4 regions of the Streptomyces sp. NPDC045846 genome follow, and region 1 is predicted to be linked to each of the others. Evidence: riboswitches for the same ligand, from Rfam matches in the RefSeq annotation. Region 1 holds a riboswitch; each other region holds the start of a gene.

The links. Region 1 has a riboswitch for cyclic di-AMP ahead of AC07F3_RS37590 (M23 family metallopeptidase). Riboswitches for the same ligand answer to the same signal wherever they lie in the genome.
Region 2: linked by a shared signal. The riboswitch ahead of AC07F3_RS11090 (transglycosylase SLT domain-containing protein) and the one ahead of AC07F3_RS37590 (M23 family metallopeptidase) in region 1 are both predicted to bind cyclic di-AMP.
Region 3: linked by a shared signal. The riboswitch ahead of AC07F3_RS29485 (transglycosylase family protein) and the one ahead of AC07F3_RS37590 (M23 family metallopeptidase) in region 1 are both predicted to bind cyclic di-AMP.
Region 4: linked by a shared signal. The riboswitch ahead of AC07F3_RS31025 (M23 family metallopeptidase) and the one ahead of AC07F3_RS37590 (M23 family metallopeptidase) in region 1 are both predicted to bind cyclic di-AMP.

Annotation. Positions count from the first base shown of each region.
Region 1 is NZ_JBWKKJ010000021.1:18,933-23,984, forward strand. It holds gene trmB (tRNA (guanosine(46)-N7)-methyltransferase TrmB) at 1-279, shown strand, start outside; gene AC07F3_RS37585 (PrsW family intramembrane metalloprotease) at 327-1,778, shown strand; gene AC07F3_RS37590 (M23 family metallopeptidase) at 1,960-3,027, opposite strand; cyclic di-AMP (ydaO/yuaA leader) riboswitch at 3,039-3,177, opposite strand; gene AC07F3_RS37595 (PP2C family protein-serine/threonine phosphatase) at 3,420-4,541, opposite strand; gene AC07F3_RS37600 (hypothetical protein) at 4,602-4,847, opposite strand; gene AC07F3_RS37605 (MerR family transcriptional regulator) at 4,918-5,052, opposite strand, start outside.
Region 2 is NZ_JBWKKJ010000003.1:453,825-458,876, reverse strand. It holds gene AC07F3_RS11100 (RraA family protein) at 1-164, opposite strand, end outside; gene AC07F3_RS11095 (carbohydrate kinase family protein) at 274-1,188, opposite strand; cyclic di-AMP (ydaO/yuaA leader) riboswitch at 1,627-1,810, shown strand; gene AC07F3_RS11090 (transglycosylase SLT domain-containing protein) at 1,813-2,607, shown strand; gene AC07F3_RS11085 (class I SAM-dependent methyltransferase) at 2,687-3,328, opposite strand; gene AC07F3_RS11080 (anti-sigma factor antagonist) at 3,637-4,074, shown strand; gene AC07F3_RS11075 (dihydrofolate reductase family protein) at 4,397-4,978, shown strand; gene AC07F3_RS11070 (nucleoside deaminase) at 5,019-5,052, shown strand, end outside.
Region 3 is NZ_JBWKKJ010000011.1:103,657-108,708, reverse strand. It holds gene AC07F3_RS29495 (cytochrome P450 family protein) at 1-957, shown strand, start outside; gene AC07F3_RS29490 (transglycosylase family protein) at 1,101-2,084, shown strand; cyclic di-AMP (ydaO/yuaA leader) riboswitch at 2,342-2,511, shown strand; gene AC07F3_RS29485 (transglycosylase family protein) at 2,515-3,210, shown strand; gene eno (phosphopyruvate hydratase) at 3,466-4,752, shown strand; gene AC07F3_RS29475 (FtsB family cell division protein) at 4,856-5,052, shown strand, end outside.
Region 4 is NZ_JBWKKJ010000012.1:128,302-133,353, reverse strand. It holds gene AC07F3_RS31040 (bifunctional acetate--CoA ligase family protein/GNAT family N-acetyltransferase) at 1-45, opposite strand, end outside; gene AC07F3_RS31035 (HPr family phosphocarrier protein) at 198-479, shown strand; gene AC07F3_RS31030 (GntR family transcriptional regulator) at 656-1,333, opposite strand; gene AC07F3_RS31025 (M23 family metallopeptidase) at 1,506-2,270, opposite strand; cyclic di-AMP (ydaO/yuaA leader) riboswitch at 2,284-2,443, opposite strand; gene AC07F3_RS31020 (M16 family metallopeptidase) at 2,647-4,011, opposite strand; gene AC07F3_RS31015 (M16 family metallopeptidase) at 4,029-5,052, opposite strand, start outside.

The DNA.
Region 1 (5,052 bases):
CACCACAAGCGCCGCCTGATCCAGCCCGAGTTCCTCTCGCTCGCCGCGACGCGGATGAAGCCCGGCGCGGTACTGCACTGCGCGACGGACTGGGAGGACTACGCCGAGCAGATGCTGGAAGTCCTCGAAGCCCACCCCGACTTCGAGAACACGGTCGAGGGCGGCGGCTACGCGCCCCGCCCCGCGTTCCGGCCGCTGACCCGGTTCGAGGGCCAGGGCCTCGACAAGGGCCACGTCGTGCACGACCTGCTGTTCCGGCGTGTCGGGCACAGCGGGTAGTGCAGGCACCGTCGCGCATTGTCAGTGACCCTCGTTAGGGTCGTCTGGTGTCCTTCGAGTCGCTTCCGCACCGCCCGCACCCCGGGCAGGCGCCCCAGCAGGCCGGGCCGGGTCTCACGGCCCAGCCCGTTCCGGCGTGCGCGGACGAGCCCCGGTTCGACGCGGTCCCGCCGGACCGGGCGAAGTGGCGCTACCGCCCGCGCCGCGACTTCTGGCGTTCCAAGGCGGTCCGCGCGGGCGCGCTGATCACCCTGCTCGCGCTGTGCGGCCTGGTCATCTTCGCTCTCGTACGGGACCAGACCGGCACCGAGGGCTTCCTGGTGGGGCTCGGGCTCGCGGTGCTTCCGGTGCCGCTGCTCGGCGCCGCGTTCCGCTGGCTGGACCGGGTCGATCCCGGCCCGTGGCGCAACCTCCTGTTCGCCCTGTCGTGGGGCGCCTGCGCCGCCGCCCTGGTCGCGATCATCGCCAACTCGTTCGCGACGCGCTGGATAGCCACGGCCACCGCCGACCCGTCCTCCGCCGACCATCTGGGCGCCAGCGTCATAGCGCCCATCGTCGAGGAGAGCGCGAAGGCGGTGGCCGTCCTGCTGCTGTTCCTCTTCCGCAGACGCGACTTCAAGGGGATCGTCGACGGCGTCGTCTTCGCCGGTTTCACCGCCACCGGCTTCGCCTTCACCGAGAACATCCTGTACCTGGGCAACGCCTTCGGAGAGGACCAGGCCAGCCACAGCGGGGGCCTCGCCTCGACCACGGCGGCGACGTTCTTCGTACGGGTCGTCATGTCGCCGTTCGCGCACCCCCTGTTCACCGTGCTGACCGGCATCGGCTTCGGCATGGCCGCGCTCGCGCCGCCCGGCAGGCGGCTGCGCCGGGTCGCCTTCCCGCTGCTGGGCCTGGTGTGCGCGATGGGCATGCACGCCCTGTGGAACAGTTCGACGCTGTTCGGGGTGTACGGCTTCTACATCGTGTACGGGGCCTTCATGGTGCCGGTGTTCGGGCTGCTGACCTGGCTCGCGATCTGGAGCCGCCAGCGCGAGCTGCGGACGATCGCCGCCGAGCTGCCCGCGTACGCCGCGGCCGGCTGGCTCGGTCCCGCCGAGCCGCTCGCGCTGTCCTCGATGCGGGCCCGCGCCACAGCCCGCGACTTCGCGCACCACCGCTTCGGCGGGAAGCCCGCGGCACGGGCGGTCGCCGAGTACGAGGCGTTCGCGACCGCGCTCGCCTTCCTGCGCCACCGCGCCTACCGCAGCGCGGGAGCCACCGGCCCTGGGCCCGACTTCGCGGCCCGCGAGCAGGAGCTGCTCCACCATCTGTGGGAGCGCAAGCCGGTCGCAGCCCCGGCGCTGCTGTACGCGGCGGGCGCGACGGGCCGGATCTGGCTGCCCCCACAGCCGGGCCCCCCGCACCCCTACACCCAGCACGTGCAGTACACGCCCTACGCTCCGCATCCCCCCTACAACCAACCAGCCCCGGCCCACCACAACCCGTACTTGCACTGACCCCAGACCAAAACGGGCCAAGGGGCGCGGGGAACTGCGCGAGCAAGCGGTCACGGCCCGCAGACGAAAGAGGGGTTCAGGGGCGCGGGGAACTGCGCGAGCAACCACCCACGCCGGACGGACGACAGCGCATCAAGGGGCGCGAGGAACTGCGCGAAACGGGCCACCCCGCAGGGCCACCTCAGGGATTGAGGCCCTTCGACTGAAGCCAGGCCATGGGATCGATACCCGTACCGGACGGCGTGTGCACCTCCAGGTGCAGATGCGGCCCGGTCACATTCCCCGTCGCACCGACGCGCCCGATGACATCCCCCGCCGCCACCTGCTGCCCCACCGACACCGCGAGGGACGACTGGTGGCAGTACCAGAGCTCGCTGCCGTCGTCGAGCGCGATGACCGTGCGGTAGCCGTACGCCCCCGCCCAGCCCGCCGACTTGATCGTCCCGGAGTGGATCGCCTTGAGCGGCGTACCCGTCGGGGCCGCGAAGTCGAGGCCGGTGTGGTGGCCGGAGGACCACATCGAGCCGGCCTCGCCGAACGTGGAGGTGAGCGTGTACGAGCCCACCGGCAGCGAGTAGCTCGCGGCCAGCTTGGCGAGCCGCTCCTCCTCCGCCTTCTTCGCCGCGGCCTCCTCGGCCGCCTTCTTGTCGGCCGCGGCCTGGGCGGTGGCCGCGTCCTGCTTGGCCTTGGCCTCGGCGGCCGCCTTCTCGGCGGCGGCCTTCTGCGCGGCCGCCTTCGCCTCGGCCGCCGCACCGGCCTTCTGCTGCTCGGCCTGCTGGAGGATGCGGGCGCGCAGCGCCTCACCGGCGTCGGTGGCGCCCTGTTCGGCCTCGGCGGTGGACAGGCCGGCCATGGTGAGCGGCGCGGCGGCGATCTTCTGGTCGGCCCGGGCCGCGGCGGTCTTCGGGGCGTCCGCGCCGTGCGCGACGAGTTCGCCGACGCCGGGCAGCGACCCGAGGTCGGGCAGGTTGTCCTTGACGGAGTCGGGCAGGGATATGGAGACCGGCGGCTTGGTCTGCGCGGTGGCCATGCCGCCCGCGCCGACCGCGGCTATGACGCCGACGCCGAGGACGGTGGAGCTGCGGGCGAGGCCGCCGCGCTGCTTGGCCACCCGGTGGCGGCCGCGTACCGGGCGGACGGACTCCTCGGTCGGGTCCCACTCCTCCCAGCTCTCGGTCTCGCCGGGTACGTCCCCGTACAGCGAATGCGGAGGCATGGGGGTGTCGAGGGCAGGCTCGTTGGACGCCACGAAGGCGCGCTCCTTTCCTTCCTTCTCGCCTACCGGGTTAGCTGACGGGTTCGGAGCAGGAAGGTCTCCTACGAGCGCCCGGGAAGGCGCCCGATTCACCCCAAGTTGGTGGTTCCCCGGTTCCCTTGCGGAATTCGGCGCAGGCGCGCGGCGCCGCCTTGGCGGCGGCTGGGACGACCGCGCTGCGTTATCGAACGTTAATAGACAGCAGGGGTGGTTTCCAAGCCGTTCCCACTGATCGTTAACGGTCCTGGCCTGGACTTACCGCACCATAGCCGGGCCAAGCCGGGCGAGTTGACGGCTCCTCGGGGTCACGCGCGTCACACTCCATTTCTGACGGTGTGTCAATTGTTATGCGCAGCGACACCCTTCGGGCACGCACCGTGAGCGCCTCATTTCACGATCCTGACGGTGCGCCGCCGCTCGGGCTGCCCCTCGCTCGGCCGGGTCACCGCGAGCAGCGCCATGTCGTCGCTCGCGCCGCCGCCCGTGTACCGGCGCACGTCGTCGACGAGCGCGTCCAGGACCTCCTCCGGGCCGGGGAAGATCGCCCCGCGCAGCCGGGTGCCCGGGTCGTAGAAGACTCCCTCGGCGTCCCGCGCCTCGGACAGGCCGTCGGTGTAGAGGAGCAGCGTCGACCCGGCGGGAAAGGGGTGCGGATCGGACCGGTCCGGCCACACCCCGAGGTCCGCCATGCCGAGCGGCAGCGCGGGCTCGCTCGGCACGAGGGTGTCGAGGGAGCCGTCCGCGTGCAGCAGGAACGGCTCGGGGTGCCCCCGGTTCACCAGACGTACGGTGCCGTCGCCGCGCGGGATCTCGGCGAGCAGCGCGGTGGTGAACCCCTCGACCGCGTCGAGCCGGTCGCGGCGGGTGCCCTCGCGGGCCAGCGCCCGCTCCAGGCGCTGGGTCACCGCCTCCAGGGACGACTCGTGCTCGGCGGCCTCGCGGAAGGCGCCGATCACCACGGCGACGGCCTCCACCGCCTGGAGGCCCTTGCCGCGTACGTCACCGACGATGAGCCGCACCCCGTACGGGGTGTCCTGCACGGCGAACAGGTCACCGCCGATGAAGGCGTCCGCCTGCGCCGCCTCGTACCGCGCGGCCACGTGGAGGCCGCCGATCCGGGCCGCGGGCGTGGGCAGGACGGCGCGCTGCGCTGTCTCGGCGATGACGCGGGCCGAGGCGAGCTGCTCGTCGCTGCGGCGCAGGATGCGGTTGATGACGAGGGCCAGGGCACCCACCGTCAGCACGGTGAACAGCTCGCTGGCGCCTTCACCCAGGTTGGGAAGATCGTGTATGAACCAGAGCGCCACCACCGCGAGCATCGAGCCCAGGCCGATGGCGGCGGTGGCGCGGGCCGAGTGGAACGGGGCGGCGATCACGGGGGCGCCGGCGAACAGCGCGGCGAACGTCAGGTCGGGCGGGGTCGAGGCGTCGGAGACGAAGCCGACGACGATGAGCAGTACGGGTAGCGCCCGTACCAGGCGCCCGTCGCCCTCCGCTGCCTGCCGCACCCGTCCAGCCTGGCGCCTTCCGGCCGCCCCGGCGACTCGGCGCGCCCAAGCGGGTGCCGGTCAGTGGCGGCGGCAGCGGTGCGGGCCCGGGCGTCCCCGGGCGCAGCTCCCTGGGGTGTGGCGGTGGTTCGCGCCCCGATCGGGCACGCACGGCAGCTCGACCCAGCCGCCGCGGTTCAGTCGGCAGCCGTGCGCGGGGGCCGCGGTCCCGGCGGCCGGCACCCGGGCGACCGGGGCGGGCCCGGCCGTCTTCTCACAGCCGCTCAGGACGAGCGCGCAGACGACGAGCAGCAGCACGGCAGGCACCTTCCGCCGTGTCCTTCGCTGTCCCGACCGCGTCGCCGCTCTCCCGTGCTCACTCATGGCGAGCGCGAGACTACTCCGCGCACGTGCTCCCGGTGGCGGCCGGACCGTCGGTGAGGTGCCGCTCGGCGTACACCGTCAGGGCGTCCCGGACGAATTCCGCCGTCCCCTCGCCGTGCTTGTCGTAGTTGACGCCGAAGCGCGGGTC
Region 2 (5,052 bases), on a different contig from region 1:
ATGAGGTTGTCCCCCGCGGGGCAGCGAACAGTGAATGCGGGACCGGCGACACGCGGCATCGGAGACCACAAAGGGCGAATTCCGATATCCATGACCTGTGCGCGGCCCAGAACGTCGGCGAGAGTCGTGGGGGAAAAGCTTTTGAATTCGCTGATGTCGTTCATGTTCTTCCTTATAGGACTTGATGGGGCGTAAGAAAGGCTGTTCAAAGCGCCGGTTGTGCGGCCATGGTGGCGGGGCGCGGGCTGCCCGGCGGTCAACGCCGAAATGATTTCAGGCGATCTGATCGGCCGCCAGCAGCTCCCTGAGGGAGAGGGGATCGGTGGCGGCCGGCGCGGTGCAGGCGTGGGCGCCGGCCACCGCGCCGAGTCGGCCGCATTCCCGTGCGTCCCGGCCGCTGAGCCTGCCGTACAGGAAGCCGCTGACATACGCGTCTCCCGCCCCGTTGGTGTCCACGACGGGGGCGCGCGGCGGCGCCGCCGGGACATGGTGCGGGGTGGAGTGGCCGTCGCGGGTGAGGACGTAGGAGCCGTCGGCTCCCGCCGTCGCGACCACGGTGTCCGCGCGGCCCTCGCGCAGGATCTCCCGCATCAGAGCGGTCGTGCCCGTGCCCGCGCCCGCCGCGCTGAGGAACACGAGGTCGGAGCGGAGGGCGAACTCCCGGTGGTGTTCGGCCAGTCCGTCCCAGTCGTGCAGATCGGTGGAGACGGGCACGCCGAGCTCCAGGATGTCGTCGTAGAGGAAGCGCGCGAAGTTCGTGATCGAGAGGTGGACGTGCCGGGCCCTGCGGAGCCGGGGCAGGTAGAAGTCCGGGGGCATCCGCAGGTCGGCCGGGTCGCGTGCGTCGTAGAACGACATCCGCCGGCCCTCGGCGTCCACCAGGTTCACCGCCCGGCGGGTGCCCGCGGCTGAGATCAGCGGGGCGAAGTCCACGTCCCCCTCGGCCAGCAGCCGGCGCACCTGGGACCCGGTCCAGTCGTCACCGATGCAGTCGATCAGGCCGACCTCGAGGCCGAGTGCCCGGGCCCCGAGGGCGACGTTCGCGCCCGTGTGGCCGGGCCACTCCTCGATGGGCCCGACCTGCACCGAGTCGGCGAGCGGGACCGGCAGGGAGTCGACCCGTACGACCGTGTCCACCCCCGTGCCTCCGACCACCAGGACGTCGTACTCCGTGCTCTCCCGGATCACCGTGCCACCTCTCCGCCGCCGGTCCCGCCGCGGAGGGCGGGCTGTGAGCATGATCCCCGGCCAGGGTGTGCGGGGTCACGTGTGCCGACCCGTCGTGGGAGGCCTGAGGGGCGACAGAAGTCCCGAGTGTCCCTATTGGGGTGTTATCGGATTCGCGACCCCCGGTTTTGAAATGTCCGAATTAGGGGTTAATGGATAACACTCACCTTTTTGTGATCGACCTGCCCGGACGCCCGCTGGGCGAGTGAAGTGGGTCACGTGGGCGAGGGGCGGCCGATCGGGCTCCGGTCCGTCATTTCGGCTCGGCGGAAAGCGAGTTGAGGGCCTTCGGAGGCACGGGTGGGGCGGGTGGATTTAAGTGGATCTATATCCCGGACGGGCCCCATTGAATTCTGGCCTTGTTTCCACTCGGCATATTCGTTTACGTTCACCGTCAATCCGGAAGGAACGCCGAATCCTGCCGCCGTCCGGAGCCTCCCAGACACGTACGGCAGGAGCGGGGGACCCAGGTAAGCCGCCGATCCGCATTCCGGAACGGCTGGGGTGAAGTCGCGTGTGCCGCGACCGGACATCTCCCGTCCGAACCCGACAGCTCACCTCGTAGGCGACGGAGAGGAAAACACCATGCCTGCAAAGGGCAAGCACCGCCGCCCCAAGTCCAGCCCGCTCTCCCGTGGCCTCGCCGCGGCAGGCACGGGCGGCGCCGTCCTGGCCATTCCGGTGATCGGTGCGACCACGGCCACCGCCGCTCCGGCGTCGGTCCACTCCGCCACCACGGCGAAGGTCGCGGCGCCCACCCGCGCGGCCGCCCAGCCGATCACGGCGGTGAAGGGCGCTTCCACGAGCTACGCCGTCGTCGCCGGGGACTCGCTCTCCAAGATCGCCGACGCCCTCAACGTGAGCGGCGGCTGGAAGCAGCTGTACCAGGACAACCAGAGCGTCATCGGCGGCAACCCCGCGATGATCCACCCCGGCCTGAAGCTCACCGTCGGCGCCCCGGCCGCCCGCGACGCCTCGGCCGGCCGGGCCGACCGCTCCGCCCGCCCGGCCACCCTCACCGCGGCCAGCACGGCCGCCGCGACCAGCGCGCCCGCGTACGCCAACAACCTGGACGGCTGGATCCGGCAGTCGCTGGACATCATGGCCCAGCACGGCATCCCCGGCAGCTACGACGGCATCTACCGCAACGTCATGCGCGAGTCCTCGGGCAACCCGCTGGCCATCAACAACTGGGACTCCAACGCGGTGGCCGGAACCCCCTCCAAGGGGCTGCTCCAGGTCATCCAGCCCACGTTCCTCGCCTTCCACGTGCCGGGTACGTCCCTGGACAGCTACGACCCGGTGGCCAACATCACCGCCGCGTGCAACTACGCCGCCAAGACGTACGGCTCGATCGACAACGTCTTCGGCGCGTACTGATCCGCCCGCGGGGCCGGGCGCGCTCGGGGCGCCCGGCCCCGCCGCGCGAGCGGCCCATCCGCCGCCCGGCGCGCGGCCGTCAGCTCCGGCGGGCCAGCAGATAGGCCCGCCGGGTCTCGGCCTCCTCGGCGTACGGGGCACGCTCCATCCGCATCTCCACGGCGAACCCCGCGTCCTCCAGCGCCCGGACGACGCGCCCGGTTTCGAGGAAGCGGAACTCGATGTCCACCTCGTGGCCCCACCACTCGTCCAGGTGCCGCACCTCCGAACCGAGGTGGAACGCGACGAGGAGCAGGCCGCCGGGCCGCAGCACCCGATGCGCCTCCTCGAAGGCGCCGTGCAGCTCGGACGGCGCCAGGTGGATGACCGAGTACAGCGCGACGGCCGCGCCGAACTCCCCGTCGGCGGCGGGCAGTTCCAGCAGGTCCCCCTCGCGGAAGTCCACATCGGGGAACGTGCGGCGCCCGAGGGCGACCATGGCGCCGGACAAGTCGATGCCGACCGCCTTCACGCCCTGCCCGGCGAGCAGGGCCGCCACGTGCCCCGGCCCGCAGCCGAGGTCCGCGACCGGCGCCCCCGCCTCCGTCTGCTCGACCAGGCTCGCGAGCAGCGCCCGGTCGAGCGGCTTGCCCGTGAGCTCGTCGAGCAGCCGGGCCGCGTAGGTCTCGGCCACGGCGTCGTAGCTCCGGCGTACCAGGTCGTGGCTTCCGTGATCTCCCATGGACGAGAGCATGACATCCGCCGCACGGGGGCGATCCCCGCGGGGCGAGCGCGTGGGCCACTTCGGCCCGGGCTGACGCCGTGCCGGGCCGGAGCCCCCGGAATCTGGGCTTCACTCCCCGTGTGCGGGGTTCAAACGGGGAGCGGCGCAAATTTCGTTCACCCCCCAGGGTGAACAAATCGAAGGCTGCACGTTTCTGCATACGGGGCTGTTTCTAGGGTGGTAGTGCGTCACCCCGGGACCACGGTGACTGCCCATTACCGAGTACCTCCGCGCCCGTGGGGGTCAGTTCTGGACCGGGAGCTGTCATGGGAACCACCGCTCGGCCATCCGTCTCGGCCCCCGTGCCGCTTCCGCCGGGGCTGTTGCCGGACCGGTGCTGCAACGCGCGTACGTACCTGATGCAGGGGTTCACCGTGGTCGAGGTCCACGGCACGGTCGACCTGGCCACCGCGCCCGGCGTGCAGTTGCACCTCGACGCCGCCACCCAGCCCGCCGGCGCCAGGGTGATCGTGGACCTCCGGCCCGTGGAGTTCTTCGACTGCGCCGTCCTGACCCTGCTGAGCCGTGCCTATCGCAGGATCCGGGACCGCAAGGGGCACCTCGGCGTCGTCTGCGCCCGGCCGTGGCATCTGAGGATCCTCACGGCGGGCGGCCTCGACGCCCTGTTCCGGTCGGCCGCCACGGTGGAGGAGGCCGCGCGCGTGGCGCTGGGCGGGGGCGTCGCCGGAGACAACCGGCGCTGACAGGAGCCGAGTTGGCTCTCGGTAGTGGGGGCTGTGGCCCGCAAGCCGACCATCCCGTACGCGCGGCAGTCGAGCGCGCTGGAGCGCGAACGGCCCTCGGAGACCCGAGAGCCTGCCTGGCGCGGCGGCGACGCCCCTGGCACGTCCGGTGAACTCTGGCTGAAATCAACCGGGTTGCGGCCGCGTGGTGCTCAGCAGTCGGGTGCGGATTTCGCGTCCTGTCAACGGGCCGCGCGGCACGGCGACAGAAGGAACCTCTCGTACCCGAAAGAGGCCGACGGGTGCGCGGAATTCCGGGCGGTGCGGGCGTATCGTCGCTCGGGTGACTGCGACGAGAAAGATCATCCATTCCGTGTCGGTCTCTCTCGACGGCTTCTTCGCGGGGCCCGAAGGGCACATCGACTGGCACCTGGTCGACGACGAGCTGCATCGGCACTTCAACGAACAGCTCGCCACCATGGGCGCTTTCCTGGAGGGGCGCGTCACCCATGAGCTCATGGCCGCGTACTGGCCGACCGCCGACGCGGATCCCGCGGCCCCTGCCGTGGTCGCCGAATTCGCCCGCATCTGGCGGGAGATGCCGAAGATCGTGTTCTCCCGGACCCTGGAGAAGGCCGAATGGAACGCGACGGTCCGGCACGAGGTCGACGTCGCCGAGATCGAGGCGCTCAAGGCGCGGCCCGGCGGGGACCTCGCGCTCGGCAGCGCCGATCTCGCCGCCACATTCAGGCGGCACGACCTGATCGACGAATACCACCTCTACATTCATCCCGTCCTCCTCGGCACGGGCAGGCGCCTCTTCGCGGTGCCCACCGGCATGCACAAGGTGCGCGTCGTCGAAACCCGTACGTTCGGCAACGGAGTCGTCCTGTTGCGCTATGCGCGGGACAGGATCGCGGCGTAACCGGTAATGCCGGTCGATTCGCAGCGGAGGGACGAGGAGCATGGAACAGGATCTGGCCCGGCAATGGCTGGCGA
Region 3 (5,052 bases), on a different contig from region 1:
GACCCGCCGGACCACACCCGGCTGCGGCGCCTGGTGTCCAAGGCGTTCACCCCGCGTACGGTCGCCCGATTCGCGCCCCGCGTGCAGGAGTTGACCGACCAGCTCATCGACGCGTTCGAGGCGCGGGGCGAGGCCGACCTCATCCACGAGTTCGCCTTCCCGCTCCCCATCTACGCCATCTGCGACCTGCTCGGCGTGCCGCGCGAGGACCAGGACGACTTCCGGGACTGGGCGGGCATGATGATCCGCCACGGCGGCGGGCCGCGCGGCGGCGTCGCCCGCTCGGTGAAGAAGATGCGCGACTACCTCGCCGAGCTCATCCACAAGAAGCGCGAGAACCCCGGCGACGACCTCATCTCGCGGCTCATCGAGGCCAGCGACCACGGCGAGCACCTGACGGAGAACGAGGCCGCCGCGATGGCCTTCATCCTGCTCTTCGCCGGGTTCGAGACCACCGTCAACCTGATCGGCAACGGGGTGTACGCGCTGCTGCGCAACCCCGGACAGCGGGGGCGGCTCCAGGACTCGCTCGCCGCCGGGCGGAGCGACCTCCTCGAAACCGGCGTCGAGGAGCTGCTGCGGTACGACGGGCCCGTGGAGCTGGCGACCTGGCGGTTCGCCACCGAGCCGCTGACGATCGGCGGCCAGGACATCGCCTCGGGCGACCCGGTGCTCGTGGTGCTCGCCGCCGCCGACCGCGACCCCGAGCGCTTCGCCGCCCCGGACGTCCTCGACCTCGGCCGCAGGGACAACCAGCACCTCGGGTACGGCCACGGCATCCATTACTGCCTCGGCGCCCCGCTCGCCCGGCTCGAAGGGCAGACCGCGCTCGCGACGCTGCTGCGGCGCCTTCCTGACCTGCGGCTGGGGGCGGAACCTGACGATTTGCGCTGGCGCGGCGGGCTCATCATGCGCGGACTGCGCACCCTGCCGGTCCAGTTCACGCCGCCCCGCTGACCGGCCGGGACCGGGCCGGAACTGACGGACCGTCAAGACTGTGACTTTTATGTGATCTCTGGTGCATCGACTTGTGACAGGCGTTCGAGTACGGCTACGTTCACCGTTCATTCGGCTCAGCAGTCACACGGAAGGCCTTATTCATGCGCTCCGGGAATGGACGGCATCGTCGACCCCGCCAGGCACCCGCTCTCGTCGTCGCGGCGGGAGTGACCGGCTCGGCCATCGCCCTTCCCCTGCTCGCCGCGACCGGCGCGAACGCCGCGGACGCGAGCACCTGGAACCAGGTCGCGGCCTGTGAGTCGGGCGGGCTGTGGAGCGCCGACCTCGGCAACGGCCTGTACGGCGGCCTCCAGTTCTCGCAGCCCACATGGGAGGCGTACGGCGGCACGGAGTACGCCCAGCGCGCCGACCTGGCCAGCCGCGCCCAGCAGATAGCCGTGGCCGAGAAGGTGCTCGCGGCCAAGGGCCCGGGGGCCTTCGCGAACTGCGGCAGCGGCGCCGGGCTCGCCAAGGGCGGCGGCTCGGCCAACGTCGACCCGGGCGTGCCCGACACCTCGGACGGCACGACCGCGCCCCTCCCCGCGACCCCCGGCACCCCGCCGGCCAAGACGCCGGGCGCCACCCCGGCGCCGGGCGGCTCCGCGCCCGCCACGCCCGCGCCGGGCGCCCCCAAGCCGAGCGACCCGCCCAAGTCCCCGGCGCCGTCCGCCTCCACCCCCGCGGCCCCCGGCAAGCACCGCGGGGCGCCCTCGCCCGAGGAGAGCGCGGGCACGGCTCCGGGCGGCACCCCCTCGGGCGCGCCGGCCGGCCGGACCGAGCCGGGCGCTCCGGGCAGTCCGGCCGACGGCCGCGACGCGGGGCAGCACCCCTCGCGAGGTGACGGTGCCTCACGTGAGACCGGTAACACCCTTCCCGCGAGCGGCGACTACACCGTGCGCCCCGGCGACAATCTCTCGGCCATCGCCGACGCGAACAAGATCGAGGGCGGCTGGCCCGCGCTCTACCACGCCAACGAGCACCTCATCGGCACCGACCCGAACCTCATCCTGCCTGGCCAGAGCCTGGACCTGAAGGCCACGGCGGCCGCCGCCGCGACCCCGAACTCGGCGCCGAAGCAGGGTTAGTTCGCGGGCCTATGTCCGTTCTGCGCAAGTGAGACATGGGTCTCTTCGCCCCAACTGGCGTGTCCCGTCTGCCCGGTCCGTCCGTCCCGCCCCTCACCTGCGGAAACATCCCTTGTGTCGCCGCAAGTAGGGGGGATTTCTCCGCGATGTGCGTCTTTGAACATTGGCGGGGCGTGTGTTTTCGTCGTTCTCGCTCGTCACCGCGAGCCCCTTCGACCGAGCACGCCGAATCCTGCCGTCGGCCGGAGGGAACAGTCGACGCTTATGCGCCGTAGGCAGGAGCGGGGGACCCAAGGTAGGCGCCGGGCCCAGCAGTTCACATGACTGCCGGAACCGGCTTGGGGTGAAGACGGGCGCACCGACGCTCGGCCGGGCAGCTCACGCCCGAACCCGACAGCTCACCTCGCAGGCGTCGGTGAGGAGAACCTCCATGCTGCTTTCCGGCAAGGGCAAGCACCGCCGCCCGTCCAAGGCCGTCCGTGTCGCCACGCTGGCCGGTGTCACCGGCGCCGCCGTGGCCGCCCCGCTGATGGCGGCGGGCAACGCCTCCGCCGCCTCCGTCCAGACCTGGGACGCCGTCGCCCAGTGCGAGTCCGGCGGCAACTGGTCCATCAACACCGGCAACGGCTACTACGGCGGCCTGCAGTTCTCGCAGTCCTCCTGGGCCGCCGCCGGCGGCACCCAGTACGCCTCGCGCGCCGACCTGGCCACCAAGGGCCAGCAGATAGCCACCGCCGAGAAGCTGCTCGCGATGCAGGGCCCGGGTGCCTGGTCCTGCGCCGGTGCGGGCAACCTGACCTCGGGCGGCGGCAAGGCCGACGTGGACACCTCCGGTTCCTCGTCCTCGTCGAAGCCGTCGAAGCCGTCCAAGCCGAAGCAGCAGGCCCAGCCGCAGCAGAAGTCCGAGCGCGCCGAGTCGGCGCCGAAGGCCAGCCGCGACGAGCAGCGCAGCGAGCCGGTCAAGCAGGGCAACGGCGAGTACGCCGTCAAGTCCGGCGACACGCTCGGCAACATCGCCGCGGCCAACGGCGTCAAGGGCGGCTGGCAGAAGCTGTTCGACCTGAACAAGGACATCGTCAAGGACGCGAACCTGATCTTCCCGGGCCAGAAGCTGCACCTCGGCTGAGTCCCGCCCCCTTCAGGCCGCCCCGGCCCGGCGCGTTCCCCCCGTACGCGCCGGGCCGGGGCTTCGTCATTACCGGGCAGTAGTGTTGTGGTCCTTTGCCCGGGAATCAGGGTCCTTGGGCCCTTTTTCGTCCCAGGAGGCGGGCACTCGGCTGGCCGGAGCTCCAGAGCCGGTTAGGCTCTTGTCGCAAGGCGAAGCGACCCCGCATGTCCCTGCACTGCTTGCGTCACATCTAGCGTCACATCCCAGAAGGAGATGCTCGTGCCGTCCATCGACGTCGTCGTAGCCCGGGAAATCCTGGACTCCCGAGGCAACCCCACGGTCGAGGTCGAGGTCGGCCTCGACGACGGCAGCACCGGCCGTGCTGCAGTTCCGTCCGGCGCCTCCACCGGTGCCTTCGAGGCCATCGAGCTCCGCGACGGCGACCCGAACCGCTACGGCGGCAAGGGTGTCGAGAAGGCCGTCCTCGCCGTCATCGAGCAGATCGGCCCGGAGCTCGTCGGCTACGACGCCACCGAGCAGCGCCTGATCGACCAGGCCATGTTCGACCTGGACGCCACGGACAACAAGGGCTCGCTCGGCGCCAACGCCATCCTCGGCGTCTCCCTCGCCGTCGCGCACGCCGCCTCCGAGGCCAGCGACCTGCCGCTGTTCCGCTACCTGGGCGGCCCCAACGCGCACCTGCTGCCCGTCCCGATGATGAACATCCTCAACGGCGGGTCGCACGCCGACTCCAACGTGGACATCCAGGAGTTCATGATCGCCCCGATCGGCGCGGAGTCCTTCTCCGAGGCCCTTCGCTGGGGTGCCGAGGTCTACCACACGCTCAAGAGCGTCCTGAAGCGCAAGGGCCTGTCCACCGGCCTCGGTGACGAGGGCGGCTTCGCGCCGAACCTGGAGTCCAACCGCGCCGCCCTCGACCTCATCCTCGAGGCCATCAAGGAAGCCGGTTACGCCCCGGGCAAGGACATCGCGCTCGCGCTCGACGTCGCCGCGTCCGAGTTCTACAAGGACGGCAAGTACGAGTTCGAGGGCAAGTCCCGCTCGGCCGCCGAGATGACCGAGTACTACGAGGAGCTCGTCTCCGCGTACCCGCTGGTCTCCATCGAGGACCCGCTGTTCGAGGACGACTGGGCCGGCTGGAACACCATCACCTCGCGCCTGGGCTCCAAGGTCCAGATCGTCGGTGACGACCTGTTCGTGACCAACCCCGAGCGCCTGTCGCGCGGCATCGAGGAGGGCTCCGCCAACGCCCTGCTCGTCAAGGTCAACCAGATCGGTTCGCTGACCGAGACCCTGGACGCCGTCGAGATGGCCCAGCGCAACGGCTTCAAGTGCATGATGTCGCACCGCTCCGGCGAGACCGAGGACGTCACCATCGCCGACCTCGCCGTCGCGGTGAACTGCGGCCAGATCAAGACCGGCGCCCCGGCCCGCTCGGACCGCGTCGCCAAGTACAACCAGCTGCTGCGCATCGAGGAGATCCTCGACGACGCCGCCGTGTACGCGGGCCGCAGCGCGTTCCCCCGCTTCAAGGGCTGACGTCGTGAAGGGCTGACGCCCTAGCCAGTCGTACGTACGTCCCCGGCCGCGGTCCCGTACCGTGTCCGGGGACGTCCGTGTGTAACGGGGAGGCGGGAGAGCGATGGGCAAGAACGCCAAGGGCGGTGACCGCGACCGGTTCTCCACCGCGGCCCGGCTCAAGGTGCTCGGCGAGCAGACCGCCGCCCGCGTCTACCGCTCGCAGAGCAAGCGCCAGGCCCGCCGCTCCCGGCTCACCGGCCGGGCGGCCCTCCTCGCCCTGGTGCTCTGCTCCCTGATCGTGGCCCTCGCCTACCCGAT
Region 4 (5,052 bases), on a different contig from region 1:
GGCCTCCCAGTGAGCGGGGTACGCGGGGTCGGACGCCGTCGTCATACCGAAAGCGTACGGGTCGCGCGGCCGTGCGGGGCGGGGCAAGGTGGGGAGGGCCGATCGGCGGGACACTGGGGCCTATGGTCGGTACGAGCACCGCGCACCACATGAGAGACTGGTCTAGACAACCGTCAGAGATTTCGAAGGGCAACACCATGGCTGAGCGCCGCGTCAACGTCGGCTGGGCCGAGGGCCTGCACGCCCGCCCCGCGTCCATCTTCGTCCGTGCCGCCACGGCCGCCGGAGTCCCCATGACCATCGCCAAGGCCGACGGCAACCCGGTCAACGCCGCGTCCATGCTCGCGGTGCTCGGCCTGGGTGCGCAGGGCGGCGAGGAGATCGTGCTGGCCTCCGACGCCGAGGGCGCGGACGCCGCGCTCGACCGGCTGGCCAAGCTGGTCGCCGAGGGTCTCGAGGAGCTCCCCGAGACCGTCTGATCCGGTCGACGTCACGTCGAAGGACCGCCGCTTCCGCATCGGGGAGAGGCGGTCCTTTCGTTTTCCCCGCCCCGGGCCGACAGCTTTGACGGATTGCGCGAAAGACCGCCGGGCCCCGAATTCCGGGCAGCGAAATGCGGCCGCGCTTTTCGCCTCCTTTGTATACGGCACCCCTGTTAAGCGCGGGCGCTCGCGGTGTTGACGGGAGGTTGCGGAGTTCTCACGGCCGCGGCCCCGCGCAGCCGATGGGCGGAAAAGGATCGCTCGGCGTGCAGGGCGGTGAGCGAGCGGGCGCGTTCGGCGTCGCCGCGGGCCACCGCGTCGGTGATGGCGCCGCGTTCGGCCCAGGTCTCCACCGGGCGGACCGTCCCGTCGACCACGTACATCCAGGCGACCTTGTGCCGCACCTGCGTGAGCAGCGCGATGAGTCCGGGGCTCGCGGAGGCCTGGGCCAGCGTCTCGTGGAACCAGCCGCCCAGTGAGCGCAGATCCTCGCCCTGACCGCGCCTGGCCCGGTCCTGACCTAGCCTCACCAGGCCGCGCAGCACCTTGAGATGGGCCTCGCCCCGGCGCCCGGCGGCCCGCGCGGCGGCCAACGGCTCCAGGAGCGCGCGCAGTTCGAGGAGGTCGGCGGCCTCCAGCTCGGTGGGCTCGGCCACACAGGCGCCCGCGTGCCTGCGGGTGGTCACGAAGCCCTCGGACTCCAGGGTGCGCAGGGCCTCGCGGACCGGCACGCGGGAGACCCCGTACCGGCGCGCGAGGACCTCCTCGGCGAGCCGGCCGCCGCGCTCGAAGACACCCGAGACAATGTCGTCGCGGATTGCCGTGCATACCGAATGCGCCGGAATGCGCATGGCCGAACCTCCGCCTGATCCCCGCGCAACGCGGTCGATGGACGTCTTTTCCGCGACTCTATGGCAGCCCTTGTTAATTCCCGGTGACGGGCCGGAACCGATGGATTTCTTCCGGCCAACGACGAAGGCCCCCGGCTGTGTGCCGGAGGCCTTCGGTGCGCGCGGGTACGTCCTAGACGTTGACGCCGTGCGAGCGCAGATAGGCGACGGGGTCGATGTCCGAGCCGTACTGCGGGCCCGTGCGGGCCTCGAAGTGCAGGTGCGGGCCGGTGGTGTTGCCGGTGTCGCCCGACAGCGCGATCTGCTGGCCGGGCTCGACGGACTGGCCGACGGAGACCTGGATGACCGAGAGGTGGCCGTACTGGGTGTACGTGCCGTCGTTCATCCGGATCACGATGTTGTTGCCGTACGCCCCGCCCCAGCCCGCCTCGACGACGGTGCCCAGGCCGACGGCGTGCACCGAAGTGCCGCTCGCCGCGTGGAAATCGATGCCGGTGTGGCTGCCCGACGACCAGATCGAGCCGCCGGTCTTGTAGCCGGTGGACACATAGCTGTCGGATATGGGGGCCACGAAGGTGTTGAGGCGCTTGCGCTCGGCCTCGCGCGCGGCCCGCTCCTTGGCCTCGCGGTCCTCCTTGGCCCGCTGCTCCGCCTTGGCCTTGGCGGCCGCCTCGGCCTCGGCCTTCGCCCGGGCCTTCACGGCGGCCTGCTTCTGCGCGTCGGCCTGGGCGCCCAGCTGGTCCGCGAGGGTGTCGCCGATGACGATGGCCTGGGTGAGGCCGGTGTCGGCGGTGGCGCTCGGGGCGGCGACGGCCGGGGAGGCGAGGGTGCCTACGACTCCGGCGGTGGCGAGGGTGGCGATGCCCGCGATGTTCGCGCTGCGGCGCGTCATGCGGCTGGGCGCGCGGTGCTTCCCGGTGGCACGGGTGAACGCCATGGAGTGGCGGTGTCCTTTCCTTCCATCTCGCCTACCGGGTTAGCTGACGGGTTCGGAGCAGGAAGGTCTCCTACGGGCTCCTCCGCGGGCGGAGGCGTCCGATTCACCCCAGGGACTGAGTGGGTCCCCGGCTCCCCTGGCTCGCGCCATCGGGGACTCGGCGATCACTGTCCGGTGCCGCGGCTGCGACGGGTGGTGACGGACAGCGGGACCGACGCTAGACGGCTGATCTTTCAATCACCAAACACACACAGGATTTTGTAGCGCACGCCACATGACAGACAGGCAACCTCCCCAATAAACCGGACATAAGGGGGGACCCCGGCGGCGCATCCGCCACCGGGGTCCCCTGTGTCTCCGCTCGCGCGGGCCTCAATCAGCCGGTGACGACGGTCACTTCACCGATTCCGAGCGCCCGGACGGGCTCCTCGATCTGCGCGGCGTCGCCCACGAGCACGGTGACGAGCCGGTCGGCCGGGAAGGCGTTGACGACGGCCGCCGTCGCCTCCACGGTGCCGGTCTCGGCGAGCAGCGCGTACAGCTGGGCCTGGTAGTCGTCCGGCAGGAACTGCTCGACCTGGTCGGCCAGCGTCGCCGCGACGGCCGCGGCCGTCTCGTACTTGAGCGGCGCGACGCCGACCAGGTTCTGCACGGCCGTCTCGCGCTCGGCGTCGGTGAGGCCCTCCGCGGCCAGCGTGCGCAGCACCTTCCACAGGTCGTCGAGGGCCGGGCCGGTGTTCGGGGTGTCGACCGAGCCGCTGATGGCGAGCATCGCGGCGCCGCCGTCCGGCCCCGAGCGCAGCACCTGGCCGAACGCGCGCACCCCGTAGGTGTAGCCCTTCTCCTCGCGCAGCACGCGGTCGAGGCGGGAGGTCAGGGTGCCGCCCAGGCAGTACGTGCCGAGCACCTGGGCCGCCCAGACCCGGTCGTGCCGGTCGGCGCCGATGCGGCCGATGAGCAGCTGGGTCTGGACCGCGCCGGGGCGGTCCACGATGACGACCCGGCCGGTGTCGTCGGCGGTGATCGGCGGGACGGGGCGCGGCTCCGCGGGGTCGCCCGTCCAGTCGCCCAGGGTGTCCGCGAGGATCGCGTCGAGGTCGGTGCCCGACAGGTCGCCGACAACCACGGCCACCGTCGTCGCGGGCCGCACGTACGCCTCGTAGAAGGCGCGCACCGCGGCGGCGTCGATCGGGGCGACGGTCTCCTCGGTGCCCTGGCGGGGCCGGGACATGCGCGCGGAGGCCGGGAACAGCTCCTTGGAGAGCTGCTTGGCGGCCCGCCGGGCCGGGTTGGCCTGCTCGTGCGGGATCTCGTCGAGCCGGTTGCGCACCAGCCGCTCGATCTCGGAGTCGGCGAACGCGGGGGCCCGCAGCGCCTCGGCGAGCAGCGAGAGCGCCTTGGGCAGCCGCGAGACCGGCACTTCGAGGGAGACCCGCACGCCGGGGTGGTCGGCGTGTGCGTCGATGGTGGCGCCGCACCGCTCCAGCTCGGCGGCGAACTCCTCGGCCGAGTGCTTGTCGGTGCCCTCGGTCAGGGCGCGCGCCATGATGGTGGCGACGCCGTCGAGGCCCTCGGGCTCGGCGTCCAGCGGGGCCGCGAGGAAGATCTCCACGGCGACGACCTGCTGGCCGGGCCGGTGGCAGCGCAACACGGTCACGCCGTTGGCGAGCGTGCCGCGCTCGGGGGCCGGGAAGGCCCACGGCGTGGGGGTGCCGGCGGCCGGCTGCGGGTGGAACTCCATGGTCACGACAGCGTCCGTCACTGGCCCGCCTCTTCTTCCTCTTCGTTGCCTGCCTCGGGTGCCGCGATGGGCTCGTACACCAGGACCGCCCGGTTGTCGGGGCGCAGCGTCGCCGCGGCGACCGCCTTGACCTCGGCGGCGGTGATGTCCAGGACGCGGTCGACCGCGGTCAGGGCGAGCTGCGGGTCGCCGAACAGCACGGCGTACCGGCACAGTTCGTCGGCGCGGCCGGCGACCGTGCCGAGCCGGTCGAGCCACTCGCGCTCCAACTGGGCCTGGGCGCGCTCCATCTCCTCGTCGGTGGGGCCCTCCTCGGCGAACCGCGCGAGCTCCTCGTCGACCGCGGCCTCGATGTCGGGGACCTCGACGCCCGCGGACGTCTTGACGTCCAGCCAGCCGAGCGAGGGCGCCCCGGCGAGCCGCAGCAGGCCGAATCCGGCGGCCACCGCGCTCTGGTCGCGGCGGACCAGGCGGTTGTGCAGCCGGGAGGACTCGCCGCCGCCGAGGACGGTGAGCGCCAGGTCGGCGGCGTCGGCCTCGCGGGTGCCGTCGTGGGGCAGCCGGTAGGCGGCCATCAGCGCGCGGGCCGGGACGTCCTCCTCGACGACCTCGCGCAGCTGCCCGCCCATGGTGCCCGGCAGCGTGCCGTCGCGCGGCGGCTGCTTGCCGTCGTGGGCGGGGATGGAGCCGAAGTACTTCTCCACCCAGGCCAGCGTCTGCGCGGGGTCGATGTCGCCGACCACCGCGAGCACCGCGTTGTTGGGCGCGTAATAGGTACGGAAGAAGTGCCGAGCGTCTTCCAGGGTGGCCGCGTCCAGGTCGGCCATCGAGCCGATCGGCGTGTGGTGGTAGGGGTGGCCCTCGGGGTAGGCGAGGGCGGTCAGCTTCTCGAAGGCGGTGCCGTAGGGCACGTTGTCGTAGCGCTGGCGGCGCTCGTTCTTGACGACGTCGCGCTGGTTCTCCATCGACTCCTCGTCCAGCGCGGCCAGGAGCGAGCCCATGCGGTCGGCCTCCAGCCAGAGCGCGAGCTCCACCTGGTGG